4 regions of the Aeromonas popoffii genome follow, and region 1 is predicted to be linked to each of the others. Evidence: riboswitches for the same ligand, from Rfam matches in the RefSeq annotation. Region 1 holds a riboswitch; each other region holds the start of a gene.
What was found. Region 1 has a riboswitch for cyclic di-GMP ahead of WJM78_RS16500 (glycosyl hydrolase family 18 protein). Riboswitches for the same ligand answer to the same signal wherever they lie in the genome.
Positions count from the first base shown of each region.

Region 2: it holds a riboswitch for cyclic di-GMP, as region 1 does, so the genes downstream of both, gbpA (N-acetylglucosamine-binding protein GbpA) here and WJM78_RS16500 (glycosyl hydrolase family 18 protein) in region 1, are expected to answer to the same signal.
Region 3: it holds a riboswitch for cyclic di-GMP, as region 1 does, so the genes downstream of both, WJM78_RS03295 (glycosyl hydrolase family 18 protein) here and WJM78_RS16500 (glycosyl hydrolase family 18 protein) in region 1, are expected to answer to the same signal.
Region 4: it holds a riboswitch for cyclic di-GMP, as region 1 does, so the genes downstream of both, WJM78_RS20725 (fimbrial protein) here and WJM78_RS16500 (glycosyl hydrolase family 18 protein) in region 1, are expected to answer to the same signal.

Region 1 covers NZ_CP149129.1:3,616,249-3,620,784, forward strand. The annotation lists gene WJM78_RS16500 (glycosyl hydrolase family 18 protein) at 1-2,397, opposite strand, end outside; cyclic di-GMP riboswitch class I at 2,546-2,631, opposite strand; gene WJM78_RS16505 (ExeM/NucH family extracellular endonuclease) at 2,928-4,536, shown strand, end outside.
Region 2 covers NZ_CP149129.1:4,371,231-4,375,766, reverse strand. The annotation lists gene WJM78_RS20290 (sulfate/molybdate ABC transporter ATP-binding protein) at 1-659, shown strand, start outside; gene WJM78_RS20285 (hypothetical protein) at 699-830, shown strand; gene cbl (HTH-type transcriptional regulator Cbl) at 827-1,774, shown strand; gene gbpA (N-acetylglucosamine-binding protein GbpA) at 1,849-3,270, opposite strand; cyclic di-GMP riboswitch class I at 3,337-3,422, opposite strand; gene WJM78_RS20270 (methyl-accepting chemotaxis protein) at 3,686-4,536, opposite strand, start outside.
Region 3 covers NZ_CP149129.1:693,033-697,568, forward strand. The annotation lists gene WJM78_RS03290 (PAS domain-containing hybrid sensor histidine kinase/response regulator) at 1-2,075, shown strand, start outside; cyclic di-GMP riboswitch class I at 2,249-2,336, shown strand; gene WJM78_RS03295 (glycosyl hydrolase family 18 protein) at 2,448-4,536, shown strand, end outside.
Region 4 covers NZ_CP149129.1:4,465,866-4,470,401, forward strand. The annotation lists gene WJM78_RS20710 (fimbria/pilus outer membrane usher protein) at 1-497, opposite strand, end outside; gene WJM78_RS20715 (hypothetical protein) at 565-954, opposite strand; gene WJM78_RS20720 (fimbrial protein) at 1,055-1,603, opposite strand; cyclic di-GMP riboswitch class I at 2,714-2,800, shown strand; gene WJM78_RS20725 (fimbrial protein) at 2,888-3,220, shown strand; gene WJM78_RS20730 (collagenase) at 3,719-4,536, shown strand, end outside.

The sequences.
Region 1 (4,536 bases):
GCCGGAGAGGCTGACCTGGATGTCGAGCTGGGCACTCGGCGCGGCCAGATCATTCTGCTTGTTGTTGTACGGAGTTGCCTTGGCAAACTTCTCGTAGGCAAGCGTAGTCAGAGTGCTGCCCATGCCGTACTCGTTCTTGGCCGGATCGAAGGCGTAGTCGCCCGCCATCTCCCAGAACATGACGCCACCCAACCCGCGCTTGATGATGTAGTCCAGCTTGTGACCCATGGACTCTTCATCTTCAGTGGAGAGGAACACCTTCTTCTCATCGTTCCAGAGCCAGGGCGCCTGCGCCTTGTCATCGTAGTAACGGACGTACTTGCCCTGCATCACGTGGGCCGGGTTGTTGGGATCCAGACCCCAGGCAGTGCCGTAACTTGGCAACGTTGTGATGCCCAGGCTGGCCGCGTGCTCCAGGTTCTTGGCATGCCACATGGGCACGGCGCCACCGCCGATCTCCTTGCCGTTCTTGTCCAGATCATGCCAGATATTGTCAATGCCGACCGCACCATTGCCGCACGGAATCGTACTGCCACCCGTGCCCGGCTGGCACTCGTTCTGGCTCGGCAGGGCCGCCTTGCCACCCAGACCGTGAGTGCCACCGCTCACCCCCTGCCAGCCGCGGGTGTAATAGGGCACACCCACGTTGATCTTGCCGGCCGCCAGCGCACCGCGGAAGTAGTGGGCAGACCAGGCGGCGTTGAGGTAACCGATACCGCCAAACTGGGCCTGATTGTATACGCCCCAGTGGGAGAGCTCGGGGTCGGCATTGTTGTCGAACAGCGCCGCATTGTGACCGACAAAATGGTTCCAGGCACCGTGGAAGTCATAGGTCATCAGGTTGACGTAATCCAGATACTGGGTGACCTGGAAGTTCTCCATGCCGCGCAGCAGGTAGGCTGACGCCGGTGAAGCTATGGTCAGCATGTACTTGCGACCATCCTCGATACCGGCATTGTCGAGCCGCGCCCGCAGTGTCTTCATCAGCACCTCGTAGTTGGCAAACAGCTTGGCACGGCACTGGTTGGAGAGCGGGAAGTCGTTGGGGTTGCCTGCATCCTTCATGGAGGTGGGGTACTCGTAGTCCACATCCACCCCATCGAAACCGTACTGGCGGATGAAACTCACCGCCGAATCGGCAAAGGCGTTGATGCCGGCTGTATTGACCGAGCAGTCGCCCTTGGTGGTGGCGGTGTAGAAGCCGCGGGTATCGGCCCAGCCCCCTACCGAGATAAGGGTCTTCACGTCCGGATACTGCTTCTTGTACTTGGAGATCAGGTTGAAGTGGCCCTGATAGGCGAATTCGGGATCCATCTCGGCGCCCGGCACACCATCCCAAGTCAGCTTGGTGGCTGCATCATCCACCTTGATCTGGTGACTCTGCTCGTCCACCGCCGCGAAGGCGTAGTTGATGTGGGTGAGCTTGTCCCAGGGGATGTCGTTCACCAGGTAGGCGGGCAGGCCATTCTTGCCAGTGCGCCAAGAGGTGAAGTAACCGATCACCCGGCGGGCGTGGTCATCCCCCATGCACTCGTAACCGTCCGGGCGATAGATCTGGCGAATGTCACAAGAGAGGTTGCCACCGGTGGGCGGCAGCGCCGCCTCTTCCACCTGCACATCGACCTGGGCAGACTCGCCCACCAGATTTTCCTTGTCGGTCGCCACCAGCTTGAGGGCGGCAGCCCCCTTGCTCTGGGGCGTCCAGCTCACCTGCCAGGGGGCGCTGACGTCTTCACCGACTTTCTTGCCATCCACGTAGAGCTCGACCCTGGCCACGTCATTGTTGGCATCGGTGACATTGCCACTGACCGCCACGCTGCGCCCCAGGGTCACCTTGGCACCGCTGGCCGGGCTGCTGATACTCACCCCGGGCGCCTCTGGCGCGACCACGGCATTGACGCTGAAGCTGGCATCCGCCTCGCTCAGCACGGCGCCATCCTTGTCCAGCCCACGAGATTTGAGTTGATGGGGGCCGACACCGGTAGCGACCCAGCTGGCCGACCAGGGGGCCCCGCTGCTGACCGCCACCTGCTGACCATCGATCAGATACTCGACCTTGACCAGGGCGCTGCTGTTGCCGCTCAGGGTGACCGCAAGGGCCACGGGTACACCTTCGTTGAAAACGCTACCAAGGGCGGGCGAACTGATTGCCAGCCCAAGGCCCGGATTCGTGCCGCCGTCGTTGAACAGCTTCCAGGCATCGGCCCAGACTGCACCCACACCGGGGGCATAGTGATAGGGGGATGCCCCGCACCAGCCGGAATAGGGAAATTCTTTGCATTCGTAGAGAGCGCCTGCGTTGCTGACCACATCGCCAGCCTTGTAAGCGGTGCCGGCCTGATAGGCGGGATAAGCGGCTTGTGCCCAAGCGGGCATGGCAGCCAGGGCCACCAGCATGGCAAGCCTGCTGGGCCTTAAGGTCTGTTGCATATTGTTATCTTCCTTGTTTTGTCTTGGCATTGGTCACCAGGGCAAAGAACAAGCGCAACCGGCGTGATGGGAGCAGACAACTGGCAATGGACGTGCCACAAACACCACCTTCACCCTGGGAAGCCCCGCTATCTGGATCGACTGATCTGGAGACCGGAGGCATTGCGTCCCGGCATTTCGACCGGTTTGCCCTTTACCTGGGTTCCGTGAGGAACAAGCCGAGTATAGGAATCAACCAGCAGAGTCTCAATCTTCATTCTCGAAGAAAAATATGTGGATGCAAGCCAGATCACACTTTCCCGAGAACAGTGAATTAATGATTTTGTCATTAATTTCATAACGTTAGTCAGGTCAAAAAAACCAGCACTGCCCTCATTTGCATCCCGGTAATGTGCGTTGGCTCACTGGTATGACGTGCCAGAAATGTGACAATGCGCGCCCTTGGTCAAGGTGCCAAGGCTATGGAAACACTGGCAAAAAATAAAAAAGGAACCGTTATGAAAGGAACACGTACCCTGCTGTCGCTGGCCGTGGGGCTTGCGATCGCCTCCCCATCCCTCCATGCCGCCAGCTTCAGCTGCCCGGCTGACAGTGCCCTCACTCCCATCCCCGTCATCCAGGGCATTGGTGGCAAGAGTCCCCTTATCCCCGATGGCAAGTTCGAAAGCGCCCAGAGCGTCACGGTCAAGGCGGTGGTCACGGCACTTGGTGAGAGTATCAACAAGGGTTTCTACCTGCAGGATCTGCAAGGGGATGACAACCCCCAGACGTCGGATGGCATCTTCGTCTACCTCAACGACAAAAACTTCGCCAGCAAGTACCCGGACATCAAGCCGGGTGCCGAAGTCTGTCTGGAGGCCAAGGTCGAGGAGTACTACAACCACACCCAGCTCAAGCCGGTCGTTGACAGCGGCGCCCCGCGTCTGCAGGTTCTCGCTCAGGGCTCTGTGCCTGCCGCCGCGCCGCTGCGGGTACTGGAAAACGAGACCCTGGCCCGGGCGCTGGAGCGTCACGAAGGGATGCGGGTACGCCTTGATGCTGACAGCGCGCTCAAGGTAAGCCGCAACTTCAGCTATGACTACGCCGCCAAACGCAACAATCTGGTGCTGTCACACCAGGCACCGCTGATGAAGCCGACCCAGCTGCATGCCGCCGACAGCAAGGAAGCCAAGGCGCTGGCCAGGGCCAATGCCCGCAACCGGGTATTCCTCGAGTCTGACTTCAAGGCCGCCGATGGCAAACTGCCCTGGCTGCCGGGCTGGGATCCGGAGCAGGGTTATCTGCGCATCGGCGATGCCCCGGTCAATCTGGATGCGCTGGTGGGCTACAGCTACAACGAATACCGGTTGATAGTGCCGCAGGATCAGGTGATCACCGCCGGCGATCTGCTGCGCACCAGCGATAACGATCGCCAGAGCGCACCGGCCCGTGCCGATGGCACCGACTTGCGTATCGGCAGCTTCAACGTGCTCAACTACTTTACCAGCCACTCCAGCGTGGGGGGAGCCCTCAATGTGCTGTGCAAGGATCAGGCGGATGCGGACAGCGCCAAGGGCTGCAACCGCGGCGCCAAAAACCTGGAGGACTTCCAGAAACAGCGTGCCAAGATAGTCAACGCCATCACGGAGATGGATGCCGATCTGCTCGGCCTGATGGAGATGGAGAACAACGGCTTTGACAGTCACTCCGCCATCAGTGATCTGGTGCAAAGCCTCAACGCCCAACAGAAGGAAGCTGACAAACAGTACGCCTTCGTGGCCCTGCCCAAGGCGCTGCTTGGCGACGAGCGCTTCTTCGGCGGCGACGCCATCATGGTGGCCATGATCTACCGGCCCGCCAAGCTGACGCCGCAGGGGGGTGCCAGCGTCATCACGCTGCCGGTACAGAAATACCAGGACGCGAAAGGAGTCGAGAAACAGGCCTCCCAGCGTGACTCCCTGGTGCAGAGCTTCACCGTCGAGGGCAGCAAGGAGCCGCTGACCCTGGTGGTCAACCACCTCAAATCCAAGGGATCCGGCTGCCTGGAGAACCTGGATGGCAAGGAGCCGGCCGATCTGCAGGGCAAGTGTACCGAGTTCCGGGTCAGTGCCGCCAAGGTGCTGGGCG
Region 2 (4,536 bases), 750 kb from region 1:
CCGGTGGCCAGCGCCAGCGGGTCGCTCTGGCCCGCGCCCTGGCGGTGCAGCCCAAGGTGTTGCTGCTGGACGAACCTTTCGGCGCCCTCGATGCCCAGGTGCGCAAGGAGCTGCGCCGCTGGCTGCGCGAATTACACGACGAGTTGCACGTCACCAGCCTGTTCGTGACCCACGATCAGGAGGAGGCGCTGGAGGTGGCGGATCGGGTGGTGCTGATGAACGCCGGCCGGGTCGAGCAGATTGGCACCCCGGCCGAGGTCTATGACCAGCCCGCCAGCTCCTTTGTCCACAGCTTCCTCGGCAGTGTGAATCAGTTTCGCGGCCGGGTGGCGGAGCAGGGCCTGGGTATTGGCGAGCAGTGGCTGGGGGGCCCCATCAGCGCTCATCATCTGGCTCAGGGCAGTGCGGCTATCGCCTATGTGCGCCCCCACGAGCTGGAGATACTGCCGGCGGATGCGCCCGGCGGGATCAGCGCCACCATCACCCGTCTGTTACCCATGGGGCCGCGCATCCGGGTGGAACTGCGTGGCAATGGGGATACAAACGGTGCACACTTCGAGGCCGAACTGAGCAAGGAGGAGGCCAAAGCCTTCACATCGGGTCAGGGGGTACGACTGGTCGCCAAACAGGCTCAGCTCTATCCGGACTACCAGATCTGACGGTCATCGACGATTGAAATGGACAGATAGGATGGCGGTGTGAGCCCGCCTGGGATACAAGGGTGTCAGGCCGTTGCCGGACTCGATGAGGAGTCAGGTCAGGCAGATAACAAGAAAACGGCGGCGGGGTCGACCCCGACCGGCCAGTCAGCGCAGGAGGCGATGACGTGAATTTTCAGCAGTTACGTATTATTCGGGAGGCGGCGCGGCGGGATTACAACCTGACCGAGGTCGCCAATGCCCTGTTCACTTCCCAGTCCGGGGTCAGCCGCCATATCCGCGAGCTGGAGGAGGAGCTGGGGATAGAGCTGTTCATCCGCTATGGCAAGCGGCTGCTCGGCATGACGGAGCCGGGCAAGGAGTTGCTGGTGATCGCCGAGCGCATCCTCAACGACGCCAACAACATCCGCAAACTGGCCAGTACCTTTGCCAATCGCGAATCGGGCCGGTTGCTGGTGGCGACCACTCACACCCAGGCACGCTACGCCCTGCCACGGGTGGTGAAGGCCTTTCGTGAGCAGTTTCCGCTGGTGCAGCTGGAGCTGCACCAGGGCAGCCCGGAGGAGATAGTGCGGCTGGTGCAGGCTGGCGAGGTGGACATAGGCATCAGCAGCGAGCAGCTCGACAAGAGCGAAGGGGTGGTGGCGTTTCCCTATTACCGCTGGCACCACAATATCGTGGTGCCCGAGCAGCACCCCCTCACCGCCGAGCGGGAGCTGACACTGGCGGCGCTGGCGAACTGGCCCATCATCACCTATCAGGCCGGGCTGACCGGACGGGCGCGGGTGGATGAGGCGTTTGCCGAGGCGGGGATTGCGCCGCAGATCCTGCTGACCGCCCAGGATTCCGACGTCATCAAGACCTATGTCGAACTGGAGATGGGGGTCGGCATACTGGCGGACATGGCGTTCGACACCCAGCGTGACAAGGGGTTGGTGCAGCTCGACGGCAGTCGGCTGTTTGCGCCGCACACCGCCTGGATCGGTCTCAAGCAGGGGCAGTTCCAGCACAACTTCGCCTGGCAGTTCATCCAGCTCTGCAACCCCGAGCTGGCGCTGGCGGACATTCAGGCTCGCGCCATGGGCGGCGAGCCGGCCCTCGACTTCCAGATCTGAGGCTTGTCACACCATACACAACGGGGAGCCAGTGGCTCCCCGTTTTCGTGATGGCGTGATGGCTTGGCGCTGGATCAATTCAGCGCAATCCAGGCGCCTTGCCAGTGGGTACCGATGCCTGGTTCATATTGGGTGGTGCTGGCTGACCACTGGCTGCACCAGCCACTGGCGGGGAAGGGCCTGCACTGATAGACCTTGCCGTTCTTGGGTTGCAGCACCTTGGTGCCGTCGGTGTAGGACTTGAGCCCTTCCGGGAAGGTGAACTGGTAGTCACCACCGGACGGATCCTTGAGCATCAGATCCCGCGTCTGCTGCAGGGCTTCGCCACCCGCCTTCGGCCTGGCCTCGATCACCAGCTGATGGTGGCCGGCGCTGAGTCCCGCTAGCGGCATGGTGAAGCTCTGGCTGCTGTCCTTGATGTCGGCAGAGGAGTGGCCCTTGGCCACACCACCGTGGTCATACAGGGTGTTGGTGACGGCCAGATCCCCTTGTGCTGTGACGGTGAAGTCGAGGGTCAGCCTGCCGTTGTCGAGCAGGTATTCGCTCTCCAGACCGCTCACGCTGATGTCGTTGCCCACCGGTGGCTCCAGCTGTTCGAGCTGGATCTCGACGCGTTCCAGCGTGCTGCCTGCCTTGAGGTAGACGGGGTTCTGGCCGTAGACAGGGTTGAATTGGCCGTCGGCGTTCTGCTGACCGGCGCGGATCTGGCTCTGCTCGGTATTGATTTTGCTGGCCAGGGCATGGGCCCAGTTGTTTTTCTGGCCCTGTTCCGTGGTGGTGATGGTCAGCTCGGTCTGCAGATCGGGGCGTACGCCATTGGCGTCGAATACCAGGGTTCTGGCCCTGTCACCGGCCGCCAGATCGGTGGAAGGGTAGATGGTGCCGCCCTGGCTCCAGCTCAGTGGTGGCTGGGTGCCACCCTTGAAGTTGGCGTCGATCAGGTTGTAGAAGCTGTTGCTGGTATCGCCCACTTCCCACACCCCCAGGATCAGCTGATAGCCGGTGCGTTCTGGCAGGGTGCACCTGTGTGTGACCTGTTTGGGCGGCTGTACCATGTTGCCATCCACCACGCAGAAGGGGGTGAGATCGAAGGCCGCGCGGGTCAGCGACTGGTTCGGGTTCCAGTCCTGTTTAGTGAGGTAGTAACGCCAGTTGCGGGTGACGTGGTTGGCGGTGAAGGTCCAGCTGATGGCGAAGGGGCCGGCCTGCACTTCCCGCCGGGCCCAGCGATCGCTGGTCTGGGCGTTGAGTTCGCTCCAGTTCGGACTGCCCGCCGAGGCAATCTGACCATCCTGAGGGCCGGATTGCGGGAAGCCGGAAGGGCCTTCCACGCTCTGGGGCTCCCACTGCACTGCGCCACACTGGCTGTTGCCACCGGTCTTGCACAGATAGTTGCGCGATTCCGGCTGGCTGATATAGCCGTGGGCGAGCACACCCCCGCTGGCCAGCAGTGCCAGCGCCGTCGCGATATGATTGAGTTGGATTTTTGCTGCCATACAGTCCTCTGTTCGATAGATGTGGGCAGTCAAGTTGGCAGGGGAGTTCCCCTATACACACCTGCGTGTGGCAACCCCGCTATCCTGGACGACATGTCTTTAGACCGGAGGCTTTGCGTCCTGGCCTTTCAACCAGTTTGCCAAATGACTACATAAAGGGTCGCGCCGTCTCGTTTGACGACAATCCCATCATGACTAGTTTTGATTAAATAATTAAATATAAATGTTTGAGCTTAACCGCGTTGGCGTGGTGCAAATGCTTAACTTGATGTTCTTAAATGTATATTTAAGCTACTCACCTTGCTGAATGTCGTGAATCATCTCGATAAGATGCAAAAAAACGACATTTTTTATCAATAAAAAAACCCTGCCAGCGAGGCTGGCAGGGATGGGCATTGCGACAGGGCCGGACGGATCAGTGGCGAATGCGGGGACGTTCGGTTTGACCGGTCTGCGGATGCAGGGGCGCCCGTTGCCGGTCTATGGTGTTGCCGAGTTTGAACACCGCCAGCCGCTCGTCCAGGCTGCGGGAGAGGCCGGCCAGCAGCTCGCTCTCCTGGGCCAGTTGCGAGGCGGACTGGGACATTTCCAGTGCCGAGTCGTTGATGCCGCTGACGTTGCGGTTCATGTCCTCGGCCACCATGCTCTGCTGTTCGGCGGCGGTGGCTATCTGGGTTGCCATATCGCTCACGTGCTGGATGTGATTGACGATGAGGGAGAGATCCTGCCCTGCCTTCTCCGACTGGCTGACGCTGCTCGCCGCCAGCTTGCGGCTGGCATCCATGGCGCTGGCGGCGGTGACGGCCCGCTGTTGCAGTTGGGCTATGGTGCTCTGGATCTCCTCGGTAGACTGGCGGGTACGGCTCGCCAGGTGGCGCACCTCGTCGGCCACCACGGCGAAGCCGCGTCCCTGTTCTCCGGCGCGGGCTGCCTCGATGGCGGCATTGAGCGCCAGCAGGTTGGTCTGTTCCGAGATGGCGCTGATGACGGTGGTCACCTCGCTTATCTGCATCACCCCCTCCTTGAGCTGATTGACCTGCAGTGTGGCCTGCTCCACCTCGGTGGCCAGTGCCTGAATGCCATGCACGCTGGCATGCACGTCCCGGTTGCCGAGCCCGGCCTCGTTGGTGGCATCCTGGGTATCGCGGGCAGTATTTTCCGCGTGGCCCGCCACATCCGAGATGGTCGCGCTCATCTCGTTCATGGCGGTGGCGAGCTGAGCCAGCTGATCCCGTTGGCTGTTGACCGCCTGATTGGTCTGCTCGG
Region 3 (4,536 bases), 2.0 Mb from region 1:
GGCCTGCCTTCCGCGATCTGAGCCTGGGGACCTGGTGCATCTTTCTGAGCCTCTTGCTCAACCTGCTCGGCTATGTGATGGGCTCCCTGTTGTCGCGGGCGGCGGTGAGTGAGCGGTTGCAGGCGGCTAACTTCGTCGGCAAGCCGAGCCGCGATACCACGGCCCTCTATCAGGCGCGGGTCTCGGTCAAGGAGCTGGAGATGCTGGCGGCCCGCTTCGTCGGCTCGAGCCGGGTCAAGCGGGCCTTCGGTCGCTTCGCCGGCGAGCGGGGCGGCACACTGGCGCCCCAGATGCAGGCGTCGGCCGAACTCATTGCTCACACGGAGCGGCTGCTGGCGGGGGTGTTCGGCACCTCGTCCGCCCGGCTGGTGCTGGCCTCGGCCCTGCAGGGGCGTAACATGCAGCTGGAGGAGATAGCCACCATAGTGGACGAAGCCTCAGATGTGTTTCGCTTCAACCGTGGCCTGCTGCAGGGGGCCATAGAACACATGGGGCAGGGGATCTCGGTCGTGGACAGAGAGCTCAAGCTGGTGGCCTGGAACCGGCGCTACATAGATCTGTTTCACTATCCGCCGGGGCTTATTCAGGCAGGGCGTTCCATCGAGGAGATTATCCGTTACAACGCCGAGCAGGGGCTGTGCGGCCCGGGAGATATCGAGGCCCATGTGGCGCGGCGGGTCGCCTTCATGCTGCGTGGCAGCCCCCACATCTCGGCGCGGGAGCGACCCGATGGCCGGGTGATCGAGATGCAGGGCAACCCCATGCCAGCTGGCGGTTTCGTCATGACCTTTACCGACATTACCCCGTTTCGCGACGCCGAGCGGGTGCTGCGCGAAGCCAACGAACACCTGGAGGCGCGGGTGGCTGAACGCACTCACGAGCTCTCCGAACTCAACCGTCAGCTGCTGCTGGTGAACCAGCAGGTGGAGCGGGCCAACCACTCCAAAAGCCGCTTCCTGGCGGCGGTGAGCCACGATCTGACCCAGCCGCTCAACGCCGCCAGGCTGTTCACCTCTTCCTTGCTGGAGATGTTGCCGCCCCGGGATGAGACGGCCCGCATCGCCCGTCACATCGACGATGCGCTGGGGGCGACCGAGGATCTCATCACGGATCTGCTCGATATCTCGCGCCTCGAAGCAGGCAAGTTCAAGGCCAGGAAGCTGGATTTCGCCTTGCACGACGTGCTTGCCAACCTCAAGGCGGAGTTCGGGGTGCTGGCCCAGGCGGGGGGCATACAGTTCTCGGTGGTGGAGAGCAAGCTGGCCGTGTACAGCGATGTGCGCCTGCTGCGCCGGGTGCTGCAAAACTTCCTCACCAATGCGTTTCGCTACAACCCGGGCGGCCGTGTGTTGCTCGGTTGCCGCCGGATGGGGGACAAGGTGAGCATCGAGGTGTGGGACAACGGCCCCGGCATTCCGGCCGACAAGCAGGAGGACATTTTCGACGAGTTCTCCCGTCTCGATCACTCCCGCACCGCCAAGGAGCAGGGATTGGGGCTGGGGCTCGCCATCGCCCGCGGTATCGCCCTGGTGCTGGGCCACAACCTGACTCTGCGCAGCTGGCCGGGGAGGGGATCCGTGTTTGCCATCACCCTCAACCTGGCGACCCGTCCTGTCGCAACGACGCAGGTGGCGGCCCCCGCCCTGCGGGACAGCCAGCTGGAGGGGGTCCGGGTGCTCTGTATCGACAACGAGAGCGATATCCTCATCGCCATGCACTCCCTGCTGGGGCGCTGGGGCTGCGAGGTGGTCTGCGCCCAGAGCCTGGTTCAGGCTGAGGATCTCATCGCCGGTGGCTTCCTGCCGCAGCTGGTGTTGTCCGATTACCACCTGGATGACGGCAAGACAGGCTTGCAGGCGCTGCACATGCTGCGCCTCGCCCATGGCAACGACATCGGCGGCATCATCATCAGCGCGGATCGCAAGAGCGGGTTGCAGGCACAGATCCGTGAACACGGTTACGGCTATATCAGTAAACCGGTCAAACCGCTCAAGTTGCGGGCGCTGATGAACAGCATATTGCGGCCGGCCAAACTTGATGATGATCACGAAACAAGTAATTCGTCTTATTTTTAATCGCGACCTTGAGGGGGTAGGGTTGGTGTTTTTTTGCTCAATGAGGCGCTGTTTCTTCTCTTTTGAGGCTCTTTATCGATCACATGTGGTCTATTAATAACCGGTCGTTGGTTTGCCCTTCCTTATTTAACTTCTTATAGTCAACTGGCGATTATTTTTTGTCGCAAATCAAGTTGTGCCAAAGGCAAACCGGACGAAAGTTCGGGACGCAAAGCTTCCGGTCTAAGGGTCAGCAGTACCTAAGATAGCGGGGCCACCACAGGTTGTTTCGCCCATGGGCCAAGCCATGGTGCGATGTTGTCTACGTGACCTGTCAGGTTGGCGTTGCCTTTTTCGTTGTTTATTCCAAGAACGAAATAAGGATATTCAACTATGTTAAGTCCAAAACCCTCATTACTGGCATTGTTGGTCGGGGGCCTGTGTGCCTCCTCCGCGTTCGCAGCCGCACCCGGCAAACCCACCATAGGCTGGGGCGAAACCAAGTTCGCCATCGTCGAAGTGGATCAAGCCGCCACCTCCTACAACAAGCTGGTGACTGTCCACAAGGATGGCGCCCAGGTCAGCGTGAGCTGGAACCTCTGGTCCGGTGACGTTGGCCAGACGGCCAAGGTGTTACTCGATGGCAAGGAGGTGTGGTCCGGTGCCGCATCCGCCGCCGGCACCGCCAATTTCAAGGTGACCAAGGGGGGCCGCTACCAGATGCAGGTGGCCCTGTGTAACGCCGACGGTTGCACTCTCTCCGACAAAAAAGCGATCCTGGTGGCGGACACCGACGGCAGCCACCTGGTGCCGCTCAAGGCACCGCTGCAGGAGAACAACAAGCCTTACGCCAACAAGTCCGGCAAGGTGGTGGGGGCCTACTACGTGGAGTGGGGTGTCTATGGCCGCAAGTTCACCGTGGACAAGGTTCCGGCCCAGAACCTGACTCACATACTCTATGGCTTTACTCCCATCTGCGGCGGCAATGGCATCAACGACAGCCTGAAAGAGATCGCGGGCAGTTTCGAGGCGCTGCAACGATCCTGCGCCGGGCGTGAGGATTTCAAGGTCTCCATCCACGATCCTTGGGCGGCCATCCAGATGCCGCAAGGCAGCCTTACCGCCCATGACGAGCCCTACAAGGGCAACTTCGGCAACCTGATGGCGCTCAAGAAGGCCTATCCTGACCTGAAAATTCTCCCCTCCATCGGCGGGTGGACCCTCTCCGACCCCTTCTTCTTCTTCGGTGACAAGACCAAACGCGACACCTTCGTCGCTTCGGTGAAAGAGTATTTACAGACCTGGAAATTCTTCGACGGGGTGGATATCGACTGGGAGTTCCCGGGGGGGCAGGGGGCCAACCCCAAACTGGGCAGCGCCTCTGATGGCGAGACTTATGTGCTGCTGATGAAGGAGCTGCGCGCCATGCTCGATGAGCTGAGCGCAGAGACGGGCCGCACCTACGAGCTCACCTCCGCCATCAGCGCTGGCGGTGACAAGATTGCCAAGGTGGACTATCGCGCTGCCCAGCAATACATGAATCATCTCTTCCTGATGAGCTACGACTTCAACGGTGCCTGGACCAACACAGGGCTGGGCCACCAGACCGCGCTCTATGAGGCGAGCTGGGATCCCAACACCAAGTACACCACCGACAAGGGGGTGAAGGCGCTGCTGGGCCAGGGCGTGGATCCGGGCAAAGTCGTGGTAGGCGCGGCCATGTATGGCCGTGGCTGGACCGGTGTCAGCGGCTATCAGGGCAACAACCCCTTCACCGGCACCGCCACCGGCCCGATTGCGGGCAGCGAGGCGGAAGGGATCTGGGAGAAGGGGGTCATCGATTATCGCGGCATCGCCAAGGGCAAGATGGCCGGGGACTGGCAGTACAGCTACGACGAGGCGGCCGAGGCGCCCTATGTGTTCAAGGCCTCCACCGGCGAGCTCATCACCTTCGATGACGAGCGTTCAGTCAAGGCCAAGGGGCAATATGTGCTGGCCAACCAGCTCGGCGGCATGTTCGCTTGGGAAATCGATGCCGACAATGGCGACATTCTCAATGCCATGCACGAGGGGCTGGGCAACGGGGAAGGCACAACACCGCCGGTCAACAAGCCGCCGGTGGCCAGTGCAGGCAATGATATCGTCGTGACGGGCCCGGCCGAGCTGGTGCTGGATGGTTCTGCTTCCCGCGATCCGGAAGGGGCCGTGCTGAACTACAGCTGGACCCAGATCTCCGGTCCCAAGGCGACCCTGAGCGATGCCAACCAGGCCAAGGCCAAGGTGAGCGTCGACGCGGTCAGCCAGGACGTGAATCTGGTGTTCGAACTGACGGTGACCGACGATCACAACCTCAGTGCCAAGGATCGGCTGGTAGTGACCAACAAGGCGCCGCAACCCAACCTGCCGCCTGTGGTGACGGTGCAGGACAAGGTCTCGGTAGAGGCCGGCAAGCAGGTGGCCATCACCGCCAACGCCAGCGATC
Region 4 (4,536 bases), 850 kb from region 1:
TCGGGCGGAATCCAGTTGGGATCACTGTATTTCATCCATGCCTGCGGGACTGCAATTCTGAGCAGCCCATTACCGATATCGTTGGAAATAACCACCCCATCAAGCGCCAGCAGGTTGGCACACTGGCCCTGATGCCAGTTATCTATCTTGGCGATGGCCTCATCCGTCAGTGCCATTCTGGGCACAATATCCAGTGGCAAACAGGCGACGCCGCCTTTTCCCTTGCCATCTTCCACTTCATAAAAAGGGATTTTCTGGAGTGGCAACTTGTTCTTGTTGACCTCAATTTCAAGATAGTAATCGCCAGGCATGATATAACCGGCATCCGCAAACTGGGAAAGATCTATCTTGGTTCGCTCATCCACATCAAGCGCATCAATATTAAACTCCGTTTCTGCCAATGCGTTATTACCCATTACCAACAGGCATGGTACGCATAGCATAAAAGCTTTTTTTAGATAAAATTTCCTAACAGAGTTTGATGTTGCAACGCTCATAATTTCACTCTAGGGATATCATAACGGTCTCACATAATGAGGTATCTACACTAAGCAATCGGCTTGCTTACATATAACTAAGTTCGAACAGTGCCATATTATTTGGATATACTATCTGGCTGCCATTCAGACTGACATTGAATTCCATATCACCATTGACAATATCCGAGACAATAAAACGCGCACCCGATACCTTGTGATATTGTCCATTGCTGACAATACCCAGATCGTCACTTATGGCCCCATGCACCGACATGGAGATAAGAGACAATGCCCCCCTCACAGATCCACCTGTCTGGCAACCACTGAATTTCAGCGTGCCGTGACGTGCCTGCTGCAAGGGAATGCTGTGCAATTCATCCAGGGTGCAACCTGATTCAGCCAGACCGTCCGTCTGCTCATTTGCACAAGCAGAGCCTGCCATCATCACCACCTGCAGCACCACTGGCACCATCATTGAGATCTTCATGATCAAGGTCCGATGTGAAGAGAGAAAGTGGAGTGAGGTTGTGGTGGTTTTCACCACCACAACCCTTGTCACACGTTAAGGCAGACTATTACTCGTAGGAGAGAGTAAAGTTGGTCACTGCAGTGAAGTCGCCAGCTCTCAGCGGGTTTTTAGCATCATGTACGGCATAACCTTTCAGCACGGCGGTGAAGGGCAGCTCGTTGTCACCAGGTGACAGTGCGTAGGCAGCGGTAGGCTGGCCCAAAACAACGGTAGCACCACCCGGAGCGATCATCTTGATACCGGCACCAGCAGCCTGACCACCGATCACCAGCAGGCTGGGGTCGACAGGATCTTTGGCACCGCTGAAGGTCACTTTAATGGCATCGTCAGTCTCACTGAGTTCGCAGTTCAGCAGCTTGATACTGAACTTCCCATTCTCTTCATTGGACTCACCACCTTTGGCCAGCTGTTTGGTGCTGATCTGGCCCAAATATACAGTTTGGTCAACAGAATCACTGTCTACGGAGCAAGGTGCATTGATGATTTCACCGTTAAAGGTGACTTTACCTGACCCAGTAGTGCCGGCAGCAATAGCAGAGCCGCACAGCAGCATGGAACCAACACCCATAGCAACCAGAATTTTATTAGCGTTCATTCGTATATACCTACATTAACGTGTGTTGTTATGCGGCATCATCTAGATCAAGCTGGAGTCATGATGTTCGATGATACCGCCATATCATTGCTCAGCAACTGTCAGCAGACCTATGCCTCATTAATGAGAAATGGTCACCAGTACAATTATCCGGGCATGTTAAACAAGCAAAGGAAAAAGCTATTTTCAATATTTATAGGCAGTTCCCGCCACCTCTCATCTGCAAGACGACACACATCCATGTCATCCGTACAGAAAACTGAATTCAACTGTATTCAACTTTGCTTGGCGGTCAAATTAACGACACATTTGATGCACATCAAATACATTTTGATTTTTATAAATCCCAAAATAAACACTTGAAAATCATCAACTTGCAAACAAAAGTGACATTTACAAATAATGAAAAACAATTAACTACTTTATACGCTGCGCGATCAACATGGCCATTTTTACAGCAACCTCACATTAAAAATCAAATTAACAAAAAACCAACATAGCTCACTAAAAATAAACACCATAACCAAGCTGGCAGCCTCTCTCCTCTTTGCCAGGTAATCAGGTAATCAGGTAATCAGGTAATCAGGTAATCAGGTAATCAGGTAATCAGGTAATCAGGTAATCAGGTAATCAGGTAATCAGGTAATCAGGTAATCAGGTAATCAGGTAATCAGGTAATCAGGTAATCAGGTAATCAGGTAATCAGGTAATCAGGTAATCAGGTAATCAGGTAATCAGGTAATCAGGTAATCAGGTAATCAGGTAATCAGGTAATCAGGTAATCAGGTAATCAGGTAATCAGGTAATCAGGTAATCAGGTAATCAGGTAATCATAATAAAAGCATATTGTGTATAAGAAAAATAAATATATCAGTTATGTGCTACGGATGAACAACCTCACTATTAAAGCCAGATAATGCAATAGACGAGCATATTTTCACTGTCGCACTGTTTTATAATGTTCATATTGATATTCAACCACTCTATTTCCTCAGTAGGTCACCAATATATCTCTCTCATCTGGACACTCATGATTTCTGCTATCTGTGACCCATATCTCATGTTTTTATGCTGATTGATTTCTCAAAGTAGGGTGTTATCATCTACACATAGAGTAAAGGGCAAACCGGTCGAAAGGTCGGGACGCAAAGCCACCGGTCTAAGGGTTTCAATACCTAAGACAGCGGAGCTGCCATCTGAGAAGAGTGATGTCATAAGCTGTATGCCATTCTCTTTGATTGCGTTGCCCTTTTCGTACAACACATGTAACGAAAAGGACATAAAATGAACACTTCCAACGCCTCTACCGGTTCCATCCGCAAAAGCATTCTCAGTTACGCCTCCTCTGCCGCCACCGCCTTGCTGCTTGGCGCCGCACTGCTGCCCGGCACAGCCTCAGCTCACGATGGCAGCGTGACCTTCACCGGGACCATCTACGAAACGCCGTGTGATTTTTCGGACAACAGCGTGACCTGCTATTCAGGCATTCAGCGCCAGACCCTGGATTTGGCCAGCCTGCAGCAAGCTGGCAGCCTCAACACTCTCAACAGCACCCTGAATTACAAATTGTCAGAGGGCAGCGCCAAGATGGCCATAGTGACTGTGAGCTACCTCTAACAGCACGAAGTCGCAGCGCCAGATCGCTTGCATTCCCGGGCAAGTGCACCAGTTTGTCCATGACCTGCTGACCAAGGGCTGTAGACAGAAGGACTGGGGTCCTCAGCTGCCTTGTTGTGCTCTTGTCAGCAGCGAGCTCCCGCGTCCTGACCTCGCATACTGTTATTGTCCCCTGTACCAGGGGGCCCTCCTTTTTGTACCTTTTCTATACCTCCCCCTCTAATCGCATGCACCAACCTGCTCTCTATCCGGGCGCAGGAGCCATGGCTCACGCCGTACCGGCGATACCTGACACCTGGCCTTAACAGGCTGGATGCTTAGCCCCCCCCCAGATGGCAGATGAGTCCTTGCTATCACTGCAGCCCCCAATGGGGCTTGTTTTGTTATGAACCAAGCTAAATAAATGATTTATATCGCCTGATTGGTGAGTTGATAGCCTTTTGGAACTTAGTACATTGCCCGCGATAACAACGCAGACTCTCATCTAAAGGGATAAAAATGAACTATCTGGGTACAAGGTTGCTGCTTCTGGCAGCACCGGGCCTGCTCGCCACTTCGGCGCTGGCCAATTACTCCCCCACCGACTGGCAAGCATACCGGCTGGACAGTGAATCGAGCCGCCAACTGAGCGATCGGATCACCGAAGTCAACTACGAGCTCAGCGCCCGTAATGACGATGCCCCCTATCAGCAACTGCGGGTCTATCGCCGCTTCGACTGGAGCGGTGCCAATCTGACCGCGCTGGCAGAGCAGCAGTGCGGCAAACCGCAGCTCAAAATCGAGCAGGGTTGGCAGATCCGCTACCTCCTCTGCGAGCAGGTAGTGCCGGTAGGCAAGGCCATCCCGGCCAGCAGCTATGACTTTGGCTACGGCATGAAACAAGGCCGCTGGGAACCCCTGACGGGCACCCCGACCGCTCCGCGTCAGGATCGTCTGTCGTTGGCCGAGCGCATCATCCTGAGTCACAGCGAGCAGGAGCTGGATCGCTGCAAGCTCAATGCCCAGGGCCGCTGTAACGAACAGGTTTGGCAATATCAGCCGCAAAACTGGCAGCAACTGAATGTACTGGAAGAGTCCCCCAACGAGCGGAATGGCCGCCTCGAGCAGATCTTCTTCCGCCTGCAACCTGTGGCCGGTAGTCAGGCCGCCCGCCAGGTGAAAGAGCTCCACGTCTGGCGCCAGTACAACTGGCAACTGGATCAGGCCAAAACCCAGCAGGAGTGTGATGAACCCCAGACCCGCCAGGAAGGGGACAAGACCATCAGCTACCGGGTTTGTCGCCAGACCCTGCCCGCCGGTAGCAAGGTGCAGGTGGT